Regions from separate parts of the Vibrio apostichopi genome, predicted to be linked through region 2. Evidence: predicted binding sites of a transcription regulator. Region 2 holds the regulator's gene; the other holds the start of a gene.
What was found. The regulator MetJ, encoded in region 2, represses methionine synthesis genes. The targets are predictions, from matches to a motif close to TTAGACNTNTANANGTCTAA.
Positions count from the first base shown of each region.

Region 1: a site for MetJ is predicted at 3,532-3,551, ahead of metH (methionine synthase). Genes of this name have one in related genera too.

Region 1 is NZ_AP028067.1:332,748-339,651, forward strand. Features, by position in the region: rRNA gene QUF19_RS01610 (23S ribosomal RNA) at 1-918, shown strand, start outside; rRNA gene rrf (5S ribosomal RNA) at 1,016-1,131, shown strand; tRNA gene QUF19_RS01620 (tRNA-Asp) at 1,199-1,275, shown strand; tRNA gene QUF19_RS01625 (tRNA-Trp) at 1,336-1,412, shown strand; gene QUF19_RS01630 (cation:proton antiporter) at 2,151-3,431, opposite strand; gene metH (methionine synthase) at 3,600-6,904, shown strand, end outside.
Region 2 is NZ_AP028067.1:3,498,421-3,505,324, forward strand. Features, by position in the region: gene QUF19_RS15725 (bifunctional aspartate kinase/homoserine dehydrogenase II) at 1-1,717, opposite strand, end outside; gene QUF19_RS15730 (O-succinylhomoserine (thiol)-lyase) at 1,720-2,901, opposite strand; gene metJ (met regulon transcriptional regulator MetJ) at 3,110-3,430, shown strand; gene QUF19_RS15740 (malic enzyme-like NAD(P)-binding protein) at 3,616-4,905, opposite strand; gene rpmE (50S ribosomal protein L31) at 5,240-5,458, opposite strand; gene priA (primosomal protein N') at 5,790-6,904, shown strand, end outside.

The DNA.
Region 1 (6,904 bases), 640 kb from region 2:
CGCTGTCTCCACCCGAGACTCAGTGAAATTGAAATCGCTGTGAAGATGCAGTGTACCCGCGGCTAGACGGAAAGACCCCGTGAACCTTTACTACAGCTTGGCACTGAACATTGAACCTACATGTGTAGGATAGGTGGGAGACTATGAAACCGCGTCGCTAGATGTGGTGGAGTCGTCCTTGAAATACCACCCTTGTAGTTTTGATGTTCTAACGTTGGTCCCTGAATCGGGATTACGGACAGTGCCTGGTGGGTAGTTTGACTGGGGCGGTCTCCTCCCAAAGAGTAACGGAGGAGCACGAAGGTGGGCTAAACACGGTTGGACATCGTGTGGTTAGTGCAATGGCATAAGCCCGCTTGACTGCGAGAATGACAATTCGAGCAGGTGCGAAAGCAGGTCATAGTGATCCGGTGGTTCTGAATGGAAGGGCCATCGCTCAACGGATAAAAGGTACTCCGGGGATAACAGGCTGATACCGCCCAAGAGTTCATATCGACGGCGGTGTTTGGCACCTCGATGTCGGCTCATCACATCCTGGGGCTGAAGTCGGTCCCAAGGGTATGGCTGTTCGCCATTTAAAGTGGTACGCGAGCTGGGTTTAGAACGTCGTGAGACAGTTCGGTCCCTATCTGCCGTGGGCGTTGGAAAATTGAAAGGGGCTGCTCCTAGTACGAGAGGACCGGAGTGGACGAACCTCTGGTGTTCGGGTTGTCATGCCAATGGCATTGCCCGGTAGCTAAGTTCGGAATCGATAACCGCTGAAAGCATCTAAGCGGGAAGCGAGCCTTGAGATGAGTTTTCCCTGGCACTATAAGTGTCCTAAAGGGTTGTCGTAGACTACGACGTTGATAGGCAGGGTGTGTAAGTGCTGCGAGGCATTGAGCTAACCTGTACTAATTGCCCGTGAGGCTTAACCATACAACACCCAAGGGGTTTTGTGGACTCAGATGTACCAGACCTTGAATGCGTTTGAAGAGAAATACTTTTAGATAAGCTTTCCGAATTTTAAAATTTGCTTGGCGACCATAGCATTGTGGACCCACCTGATTCCATGCCGAACTCAGAAGTGAAACACAATAGCGCCGATGGTAGTGTGGGGTTTCCCCATGTGAGAGTAGGACATCGCCAGGCTTTAAATTAAATCTTTAGGTTGACCGACCTGGAGATATGGACGCTCACTTAGTGAGTTGACCACTGCGGAGTGGTAGTTCAGTTGGTTAGAATACCGGCCTGTCACGCCGGGGGTCGCGGGTTCGAGTCCCGTCCACTCCGCCACTTATTCGATAACCTCGCCTAGTGCGAGGTTTTTTCGAATCTAAAGTAGTAAAAAGTTTTAGGGGTGTAGCTCCAATTGGCAGAGCAGCGGATTCCAAATCCGCGTGTTGGGAGTTCGAATCTCTCCACCCCTGCCATATTTAAGGCTCTAGCAGAAATGCTAGAGCCTTTTTGCTTTCTGAATCTAATTACATTATTAGCAGAACACCGGATTCCTCGACTTACGAGAGCAGAGCGTGTTGTAGTCTAAACCTCTACTCTTACCATATACAAAGCCTCAGCAGAAATGCTGGGGCTTTTTTACGTCTGTTGTTTCTGCGAAGCAATGTTGGGAGCACTAGGCGTCACCCTGACTCATCAGCTCAGTCGAATCTCCGAAGTGTTGGCTCAGTCCACCGCTGCCATATTTAAGTCTCTAGATTGCGGGTCCCGGTAGAAAGACTAGAGCCTTTTCGTTTTCTGTCAGTCTTACATCACTCATACTCGTCAATTGCTTAGGTTCGGTCTTGCGATATTAGTACGAAATATTTCTAAGCTCCCTTTTACTAAATAGGTTTGCAGAAGCACTGTTATTTTGACCCTTCTTTTTCTACTACATCAGCTGTTTCATAGAAAAGTTTCGGTTCTAGGACAGTAGTGAGAAAAGCTTTGACTCGAATTAGAATTCCTTTTCTCTCGAACGTACTCAAACTAGTGGTTGCTAGTTTGAGTATTTCAGATACGACAAAGGGTCATGATTGAAGATAACGATCATTATTAAAGTGGTGGTCAGAGATAAGGGGAGCAACTTGTAGGCTAGAGATAGGTTGCTGTCGATGGAGGCAGGTACAAAAAAGGCCGCTAAGCTAAGCGACCTTCGTTTATCTATCTAAGTGTTAATCCAATTCTTTCTCGGCTTGCTTCGCTTTCTCTATCATAGGAGTGATTGTTGAGCCTTGAACTAAGATTGAGAACACAACAACAGCGTATGTCATGACAAGGATAATCTCTTTAACATCGATTGATTTGTCTTCAATAACCCAAATGCCTGAAGGGATTGAAAGAGCCATCGCTAGAGCTAAGCCACCACGCAAACCGCCCCAAGTAAGGATCTTGATTGACCAAGGGTTGTAAGTTCTAAAGCGTTTAAACCCAATGTAGGATAAGAACACACTCAAGTAGCGAGCACTCAGTACTAGAGGTACAGCGAACGCCATCAAAATCCAGTCTTCTTGGTGGAATTTGAATAGCAGCATAGACATACCAATCAATAAGAACAGTACGCCATTTAAGAATTCGTCTATCAGTTCCCAGAAATGGTCTAGGTGATCCTCACTCTCTTTTGAGAATCCAATAAAGCGTGTCCAGTTACCAATCATGATTCCAGATACCACCATTGCTAACGGTCCTGATACATGTAGAACCTCTGCAAAAGCATAACCAGCGGTTGGAATACCGATGGTTAGCAGTAACTCCATAGAGTGGTCATCGGTGTTGCTGATTAGATAGTGGAATATCAAACCCAAAGCAAATCCGTAGACGATACCGCCAATAGCCTCTTGGACAAATAGCATTGTCACACTACCAACGGTTGGTGCCTCGGTACCAAATGCAATGGTAAATAGCGTTACGAAGATAACTAAGCCAAAACCATCATTGAATAACGACTCACCTTCGATTTGAGTAGAGATTCGTCTGGGAGCATCGAGCTTTTTCACTATTGCTAACACAGCAATTGGATCGGTTGGAGAGATTAAAGAGCCAAACAGTAAGCAATAAATTAGATCAAATTGAATGCCGATGAACTGACAAAATCCATAGAGCACAAATCCAATAAAGAAGGTTGAAAACAGTGTTGCACCTAATGCGAGTACAGTTATTTCCCACTTCTGATCTTTTAAGTTTGGTAACTTGATCCCCAAGCCGCCAGCAAAGAGTAAGAAACCTAGTATTCCTTTCAAGAGGAAATCTTCAAAGTTGATACTGGCTACTGTCTCTGAGGCGATGTCTGCCAATTGGAACCAATTGTTTTGTCCTGCAATGATAATCAATAGAGATAGCATCATTGAGCCAGCTGTTATGGCGATGGTTGTCTGCATTTTACCAATTTTGGTATTCACGAAAGCAATAAGCATGGCTGCAGCGGACAAGAAGCATAAGGTGTAATAGACCGACATTGGGATTCCAATATGTAACAAAGTATGAAAATTAATTTTCGTTGTCTCATGCTTAAATAGCAAACACTTTTTGTCATAGCTTAGTAATCAATTTCCTTTTTTAGACGTCTAGACTCCTTTTTAATGTGTGATAGGATGGAGGGATAATTAAAGGAATGAGGCTGTACCGTGGGAAGTAATGTAAGGCAAAAGATTGAGGCTCTGTTAAAGCAACGAATTTTACTGATTGATGGTGGCATGGGTACCATGATTCAGGATTATAAATTGGAAGAGCAGGACTATCGTGGTGAGCGCTTTGCTGATTGGCATAGTGACTTAAAAGGTAACAATGACCTTTTGGTACTTACACAGCCTAAGCTTATCAAAGGTATCCACACGGAGTATTTGGAAGCGGGTGCAGATATCCTCGAAACCAATACCTTTAATGCAACAACCATTGCTATGGCCGACTACGATATGGAAAGTCTTAGCGAAGAAATTAACTATGCTGCTGCTAAACTGGCTCGTGAAGCGGCAGATGAATGGACAGCGAAGACTCCTGATAAACCTCGTTTTGTGGCGGGTGTTTTAGGTCCAACTAACCGAACTTGTTCTCTCTCCCCAGATGTTAATGATCCGGGCTATCGTAATGTGAGTTTTGACGAACTTGTTGTGGCTTATTCTGAATCGACTCGTGCTCTTATCAAAGGCGGGTCAGACCTTATTCTTATCGAGACTATCTTCGATACACTCAACGCGAAGGCGTGCTCTTTTGCCGTTGAATCGGTCTTTGAAGAAATGGGTATCACTTTACCCGTTATGATCTCCGGTACTATCACCGATGCATCTGGTCGAACGCTTTCCGGACAAACGACGGAAGCATTCTACAACGCCCTTCGTCATGTAAAACCAATCTCATTTGGTTTGAACTGTGCATTAGGCCCCGATGAACTGCGCGAATACGTTGGTGAGATGTCTCGTATCTCCGAATGTAATGTTTCCGCTCACCCTAACGCGGGTTTACCTAACGCATTTGGTGAGTATGACCTTTCTCCAGAAGATATGGCTGAACACGTTAAGGAATGGGCTGAAAGTGGTTTCTTGAACCTAATTGGTGGTTGTTGTGGTACGACGCCAGAACATATACGCCAAATGGCAGAAGCTGTTGAAGGCGTAACACCGCGCCAGCTACCAGATTTACCCGTCTCTTGTCGCCTCTCTGGCTTAGAGCCATTGACGATTTCCAAGGAATCTCTGTTTGTTAACGTGGGTGAGCGAACTAACGTTACCGGCTCTGCTCGCTTTAAACGCCTTATCAAAGAAGAACTCTATGATGAAGCTTTGAGTGTGGCTCGAGAGCAAGTTGAGAATGGCGCTCAAATCATCGATATCAACATGGATGAAGGGATGCTAGACGCTGAGGCGTGTATGGTTAAATTCCTTAATCTATGCGCATCTGAGCCTGAAATCTCGAAAGTGCCAGTCATGGTCGACTCTTCAAAATGGGAAGTTATTGAAGCGGGTCTGAAATGTATTCAGGGTAAAGGCATAGTTAACTCTATCTCATTGAAGGAAGGGAAAGAGAAGTTTGTCGAACAAGCTAAACTGGTTCGCCGATATGGTGCAGCCGTTATCGTGATGGCGTTCGATGAAGTTGGCCAAGCTGATACTCGAAAGCGTAAGGTTGAGATTTGTACTAATGCCTACAATATTCTGGTTGATGAAGTGGGCTTCCCACCAGAAGATATTATTTTTGACCCAAACATTTTTGCGGTGGCAACGGGTATTGATGAGCATAACAACTATGCGGTCGATTTCATTGAAGCGGTAGGGGACATCAAACGAGACTTACCTCATGCAATGATCTCTGGTGGTGTATCGAATGTTTCATTCTCATTCCGAGGTAATAACTACGTTCGTGAGGCTATCCACGCAGTATTCCTATATCACTGTTTTAAAAACGGGATGGATATGGGTATCGTAAATGCTGGGCAATTAGAGATTTACGATAATGTGCCTGAGGATTTGCGTGAAGCCGTTGAAGATGTGGTTCTAAACCGTCGAGATGATTCTACTGAGCGCTTGCTAGATATTGCGACTGAGTATCTAGAGCGTGCAGTGGGGAAAGTTGAAGATAAATCTGCTTTAGAGTGGCGTACTTGGCCAGTAGAAAAGCGCTTAGAACACTCTTTAGTGAAAGGTATTACCGACTTTATTGTTGAAGATACAGAAGAAGCTCGTGTTAATGCTTCTCGCCCTATTGAGGTGATTGAAGGCCCATTAATGGATGGCATGAACGTGGTTGGTGACCTCTTTGGTGAAGGTAAGATGTTCCTTCCTCAAGTAGTTAAATCTGCACGTGTTATGAAGCAAGCGGTAGCCCATCTAGAACCATTTATTAATGCAACCAAAGACGTTGGTGCGACTAACGGAAAAATCTTACTTGCGACCGTAAAAGGCGATGTTCATGATATTGGTAAAAACATTGTGGGCGTTGTCTTGCAGTGTAATAACTACGAAATTATCGATTTAGGCGTGATGGTTTCATGTGAAAAAATCCTTAAGGTCGCTAAAGAAGAGAACGTCGATATCATTGGTCTTTCGGGTTTGATCACTCCTTCATTGGATGAGATGGTTCATGTGGCTAAAGAGATGGAGAGACAAGGCTTTAAACTGCCTCTTCTGATTGGTGGGGCAACCACATCTAAAGCGCATACAGCCGTTAAGATTGAACAGAACTACTCTGAACCTGTGGTCTACGTAAACAATGCCTCACGTGCTGTTGGTGTGTGTACTTCTCTACTCTCTAACGAACTGAAGCCTGCATTTGTTGAGAAGTTGGATATTGATTACGATCGCGTTCGCGATCAACACAACCGCAAAAAGCCGCGCACTAAGCCAGTCTCGCTAGAGAGAGCGCGTGCCAATAAAGTTGCTATCGATTGGAATGCGTATACTCCCCCTGCACCCGCTAAACCGGGAGTACACATCTTCAAGGACTTTGATGTGGCTACTTTACGTCAGTACATCGACTGGACTCCGTTCTTTATGACGTGGTCTTTGGTTGGTAAGTACCCGGCAATTTTTGATCATGAAGAAGTAGGCGAAGAGGCGAAGCGCTTATTTAAAGACGCCAATGATTTATTAGATCGAGTACAGAAAGAGAAATTGCTTGAAGCTCGTGGTATGTGCGCTATGTTCCCAGCGAACAGTGTTGGTGATGATATTGAAGTGTATACCGATGAATCTCGTACCGAGGTACTAAAGGTTCTGCACAACCTTCGTCAGCAAACCGAAAAGCCAAAAGGATTTAACTACTGTTTGTCAGATTACATTGCGCCAAAAGACAGCGGTAAAGCGGATTGGATTGGTGGTTTTGCAGTAACGGGTGGTATTGGTGAGCGAGAGCTAGCTGATGATTACAAAGCGAAAGGCGACGACTATAACGCGATCATGATTCAGGCGGTTGCAGACCGATTGGCTGAAGCGTTCGC
Region 2 (6,904 bases):
TTGATGCAGAACCTGCCACCTTGTTAGCCGAGATCAGGTGAATACCTTGTTGTGCGACTTGCAGGTATTTTGCAGCAAGCACAGGGCTTGCCGTCACATCTAAAACAACCGCTTCATCGTAGCCTTGAATTGAACCCAAACGTTCTAGCCAGTCGTTGCCGTTGTTGGCAATCGCTTCGTCATCAAAGCGTTTACCAACTGAAGTCGCATCAATACCTTGGTCGTCGAACCAATAGGTTTGGCTATCAACTACCGCAACTAATTCAAAGTTCATTCCACGACGCTTTTCAAGTTCCGCTTTTTGCTCAGCAAACAGGCTTAACCAACTTGAACCAATATTGCCCTTGCCACATAAAGCAATCGCAACACGCTTCTGCGCTTGGAAGAGTTGAGAGTGAATACCTTTCACAAGGCTTGATGTTTCACTCTTACGAATCACAGCCACTAAGCTCAAGCCTGAGTTCGCTTCTGAAATGAATTCAACCGGTGAGCTCTTCAGTTGCTGGTAAAAACCGTAGCAATGGTTCGGGTTCTTAGTCACACCCGCACCTACCGCCGCAATCAAAGAGAAACCTTCTTTGAGCTTAATCTCAGCTTCAATCGCGTGGTCTTGTAGATACTCCAGAGCGCCACCAGCGATCTCTTCTGTGTAAGCAAGACGCAAGCAGTGCTGATCCGGTTCAAGCTCGAAAGCAAGCGGCTCTAATTGAGCGCGCTTAAGCCCTTCAAGGACTTCACTCTCTAGACGATCGAAATCATGACCGTGACCAAAAGTCAGTTGCACGATAAGAACTTCATCCAAAGAGGTAATGATTTTTGCACCACGACCCGATGCCAGTACACGCTCTATCTGTGTAGAGCCCGCCTCCGGCTGATAGCTACAGCGTAAGCTTAAGTCCATAGCACTTTGAGCCACAGGCTGTAGCGTTCGGCTGTGTAGCACTGGAGCCGCTAAACGAGCTAATTCACTCGCTTCATCAAGGCGAAGCAGAGGCAGTAAGCACGCATCCGAAACCAAACGAGGATCTGCGCTGTATACACCCGCCACGTCACTCCAAATAGTCACACGTTCAACTTCAGCTAGAGCACCAATCACAGTTGCTGAGTAATCCGAACCGTTACGACCGAGCAGTACCGTTTCGCCTTCGCAGTTTTGAGCCATAAAGCCCGTAATCACCACGCGACAATGGGCATGCTGCGCTAAGGCTTCTTTAATCAGAGGGTAAGAGCGTGCGCGGTCAACTTCAGGTTGAGCACCCGCTTCTGCACGTAAAAAGGCACGCGCATCTTGAGCAACCGCTTGTAAGTCATGCTGGCACAACAACGTCGCCAACAAACGTGAAGACCAAACCTCACCATGACCAAGCACTTGCGCTTTTTGTGCTTCGCTCAAGGGAGCAGTGAGCTCACCCAAAGCGGTAAATTCTTGTTGGATGGTTGCCGTTAGTTGAGAAGCGGCTTCGCCTTCAAGTAATGCTTCAATCAGTTCAAGCTGGAACTGACGAAGGGTTTGTAGGCATTCATGAGCAATACGGCCATCTTTGTCGAGCGCTTCAACAAACTCAATCAAACGGTTGGTTGTTTTACCCGCTGCCGATACCACGACCAAGTCAGTGGCTGATGAGTATTCTCTAAGAATGTTGACCACGCGTTGATAACATTCAGGGTTCGCTAAACTGCTGCCACCAAATTTATGTAGCTGGCGAAAGGTTGCCATTATTAACCCTCCCCTTCAGCGATAAAGCCTTGTGTTCTTTCGAAGGCTTGCTTGAGATCGTCGATTAGGTCTTCTGCATCTTCAAGGCCGACAGAAAGGCGCAGTAGTTGTTGAGAAACACCCGCTTCAGCCAATGCTTCTTCACCCATCGCACGGTGAGTCATCGACGCAGGGTGACAAATCAAGCTTTCAACACCACCCAGTGATTCAGCCAAAGAAAATAGCTCTAACTTATCGACAAAATATTTAAGCGCTTCAAAAGAGCCCGCAAACTCAAAGCTCAGCATGGAACCAAAGCCCAACTGCTGTTTCTTGGCGATCTCGTGACCCGGATGTTCAGGCAGGCTTGGGTGGTAAATCGTACCCACCAGGTCTTGTTGTTGCAGAGCCGTCAGAATTTCACGTGAGCTCTCTTCGTGAACACGCATACGCGCACCTAGCGTACGAATACCACGTAGCGTCATGTAGCTATCAAATGGTGTGCCGGTCGCACCAATACAGTTGCCCCACCATGCTAACTCTTCAGCGTGCTCTTCAGTTTTGGTGACCACAACGCCACCAATAACATCCGAGTGTCCGTTGATGTATTTAGTGGTTGAGTGGATAACAAAATCAGCACCCAGCTCTAAAGGCTTTTGGAACACAGGTGTCAAAAACGTGTTGTCGACAGCAACCAGTGCACCCACTTCTTTCGCTTTGCGGCAAGTTTCTGCAATATCAACCACACGAACCAATGGGTTCGATGGTGTTTCAATTAAGATCAACTTTGGCTTAAGCGCGATCGCCGCATCCAGCGCTGCTTGATCCGATTGATCAACAAACAGAACTTTGAAGTCACCTTTGAGTGAGCGTGTGTTAAACAGACGGTAAGTGCCGCCGTAGCAGTCGTGCGGTGCAATAATAAGATCATCGCCACCTAAGAAAGCCGAAACCCATAAGTTAAGCGCCGAAGTACCGCAGTTAGTAACAACTGCGCCTTTGCCCGATTCAAGCTCGAACAGTGCCGTTTCTAATAAACCACGGTTTGGGTTACCAGAACGGGTATAATCATACTTTGGCACTTCACCAAAAGCGGGAAACCCATAGTTAGTCGAAAGATAAATAGGTGGGACAACGGCATGGTGTTGCGTGTCTGACTCGATACCAGTACGTACTGCGATGGTTGCTGGCTTCCGGCTGCTCATAGGTGCTTCCTTACAAGTTTTGCGTCTGAGAATCACAGCTGCTTGTCGGCATTTTGCGGCTGTGTTAGATATATGTTATTCACTTTACTTTCATAAACGTGAGACGTCAACACTTCTAGACGTCCATATGTCTTTGCTTATGGCAGTAAATCCCGCTAAAATCACCACTATTAATTTATTCTAACAACTAAAGTGATGAAGGTACGCAATGGCCGACTGGAATGGTGAATACATAAGCCCATATGCTGAGCATGGAAAGAAAAGCGAACAAGTAAAGAAAATTACAGTTTCTATCCCTCTAAAAGTGTTAAAGGTTCTTACTGACGAGCGCACTCGCCGCCAGATTAATAACCTACGCCATGCAACAAACAGTGAGCTACTGTGCGAAGCCTTTCTACATGCGTACACAGGCCAACCACTACCAACGGATGAAGACCTTCGTAAAGACCGTCCAGACGATATTCCGACTGAAGTGAAAAAACTGATGACAGAGATGGGTATCGAGTTCGAAGCGTTTGACGAAGAATAACAATAACTCAGTCACTGCCTTCAATATTGATTCGCGATAACTGAACCCTATTTGTAACATCAACCACTACGCCCTCTATGACTGCGCAGTGAATGATAGACATAAAAAAACCGACTCCTAATGGGTCGGTTTTTTATTATTCTTTTCGCTCAATAGAGCAGTCGCGAACAAGCTATAACAAGCTATTAAGCCATATAGTTAGCAGGCATCTCAATACGAGCAACGCCAGACTCAACCGCCGCTTCCGCTACAGCTTTTGCTACGCGAGGAAGTAGACGTGGGTCCATTGGCTTAGGAATGATGTAACCTTTACCGAACTCCAATGCAGTTTCACCCGCAGCAGCCAGTACTTCAGCCGGAACTTCTTCTTTCGCCAGTTCACGAATCGCTTTAACAGCAGCCAATTTCATTTCGTCATTGATTTCGCTCGCACGCACATCTAGCGCACCACGGAAAATGAATGGGAAACAAAGTACGTTGTTTACTTGGTTAGGGTAATCACTGCGGCCAGTACCCATAATCAGGTCAGAACGAACTTCATGAGCAAGCTCAGGCTTGATCTCTGGATCTGGGTTTGAACATGCAAACACAACAGGCTTATCAGCCATCAACGTTAGTGCTTCAGCTGGTAGCAAATTAGGACCCGATACACCCAAGAACAGGTCAGCGCCTTCGATAACATCTTCAAGCGTGCGCTTGTCAGTGTTATTTGCGAACAGCTCTTTGTATTCGTTTAGGTCATCACGACGAGTGTGGATCACACCTTTACGGTCAAGCATGTAGATCTTCTCACGCTGAGCGCCACACTTAATCAGTAGCTCCATACATGCTACAGCCGCTGCGCCAGCACCTAAACAAACGATCTTACACTCTTCCAGTTTCTTACCTTGAAGCTCAATCGCGTTCAGCATACCCGCTGCCGTTACAATCGCAGTACCGTGTTGGTCATCGTGGAATACAGGTACATCACAACGCTCAATCAGGCGACGTTCAATCTCAAAACAATCTGGTGCTTTGATGTCTTCTAGGTTAATACCACCGAATGTATCTGCGATATTCGCAACCGTATCAACGAACTCATCGATTGTGCGGTGTTTTACTTCAATATCGATAGAATCTAAACCAGCAAAACGCTTAAACAGTAGCGCTTTACCTTCCATTACAGGTTTAGAAGCAATAGGACCAAGGTTACCTAGGCCAAGAATCGCAGTACCGTTAGAGATAACAGCAACCATGTTGCCCTTACCTGTGTATTTATAGACGTTATCAACGTTCTGTGCGATCTCGCGAACAGGCTCAGCCACGCCTGGGCTGTATGCAAGTGCTAGATCTTCTGCAGAGTTTGCAGGCTTCGTCAGTGCTACGGCAATTTTGCCTGGAATTGGGAACTCATGATAATCAAGAGCTTGCTGACGGAATCGTTCTTGAGGCGATAATTCTTGAGAGGATTGGTCTTGGCGGCTGTCTTCAGACATAGGTGTAGGTTCCTAGGATATTATTATTTGGGGGATCTTGTTCATGTTAATAGATGTACTTCAAAGTTCCTAGGTGGTTAAAGCCTCTGTCTCATTAAAAAACGAGATTTCACTACTAATAAGACCAGTGAGCAGTTGAAATTACTATCGCTTGTTGAACTTTCGAGCGGATTTCTAGGGAAGAGTGATTAGGGGGAAAGTGATGGAGCCAAACTCAAATCGACAGTCTGTCGTCGACATAAGCGGAGAGCATTGCAAAAGTCAGGGTTGTCTCAAATGTCAGGCAACAAAAAAGGACACCGAAGTGTCCTTTTTCATGTCTAAATAGCGAGAATTACTTCTTGCTAGAAAGAGCACCGAAACGCTTGTTAAAGCGATCTACACGGCCGCCTGTATCTACGATACGTTGCTTACCAGTGTAGAATGGGTGACATTTGTCACATACGTCTAGGTGAATACCATCTTTACCTAGAGTAGAGTTGAATTCGAATGTGTTGCCGCAAGAACAAGTTGCTGTTACTGCTTTGTATTCTGGGTGGATTCCAGCTTTCATGGGATAACCTCAATTAGGCCGTGTCGCCATCCGATTCTAAGCCGGACACCACACGTTGTTAAAAAATAAAATAAAGACACCGCAGCATCACTAAAAAGCGATAAAGCCATACCTTTAAGGCGCAGTATAGTAATGAATCTGTGAGGTAGGATCAACTGATTTGATACATTTTTCACCAACACAGTCCTTAAACCCTCTATTAAGCGTTATTTTATGGCTCCAGTAGCATTCAAGCCTCAAGTAAGCTCTGTCATCTAAACTGCTCCTCGAATTTAACGCCCTTATCCATTAGACTGTTCGCTCTCGTCAACTCAGATAAAGCCGTCCCTTTATGCGTCCAATGATTGCCCGTGTGGCACTGCCTGTTCCACTCGACAAGCAGTTCGATTACAAGATTCCTAGCCACCTATTTCCGATTATTGGTGGTCGAGTCTCTGTGCCTTTTGGACGACAAACCTTAACCGGTATCGTGACGGCTCTGGTTAACGAATCAGAATTCGATCTCGACAAGCTCAAGCCAATTAAAGCCTTATTAGATAACCAACCCGTTTGGCCTGAATCGGTCTACTCACTCTTGGTATGGTGCAGTCAGTTCTATCAGTACCCACTGGGTGAAACCTTAGCTAACGCTCTGCCAAGCGCTTTACGAAAAGGCAAAGCGGCCGATTTCGCAACGCTTGTCGAATGGCAACTGACCCCATCAGGTAGAGATCAACTGATGCAAGGCTTTGGTCGCGCGGTCAAACAAGCCAAAGTAATGCACATGCTTGAACACGGCGCGGTTCCTCATCAAGAGTTCATCGATGAAGAGGTGGGCAGCGCGGTACTTAAGACATTGGAAGAAAAAGGCTGGATTGAGTCGGTAGAGAAAAAGCCGAAGCGTAAACCATGGCCAGTTGAACTCGAAAACGACCAAGACAAGCCTAAACTCAATGCAGAGCAAGCCATCGCGATTGCGACAGTAAATAGCCAAACCGATTTTGGGTGCTTCTTGCTAGAGGGTGTCACTGGTTCAGGTAAGACCGAGGTCTACCTAAATATGATCAAACCGATTCTCGACCAAGGCAAGCAAGCGTTAGTCTTGGTACCTGAGATTGGCCTGACTCCACAAACGATTAACCGCTTTAAGCGACGCTTTAATGTGCCTGTTGAGGTTATCCACTCTGGATTAAACGATTCTGAGCGACTCAATGCATGGCTATCAGCCCGCGATAAGATAGCTGGCATCGTGATTGGTACGCGCTCGGCTCTGTTCACGCCGTTTGCTGATTTGGGCATTATCATTGTCGATGAAGAGCACGACGCCTCTTATAAGCAGCAAGATAGCCTGCGCTACCACGCTCGTGATGTTGCCATCATGCGTGCTCATAAGGCGCAAATCCCGGTGGTTCTAGGTTCAGCCACACCGGCTTTTGAAACGCTGCACAACGCCCAGATAGGTAAATA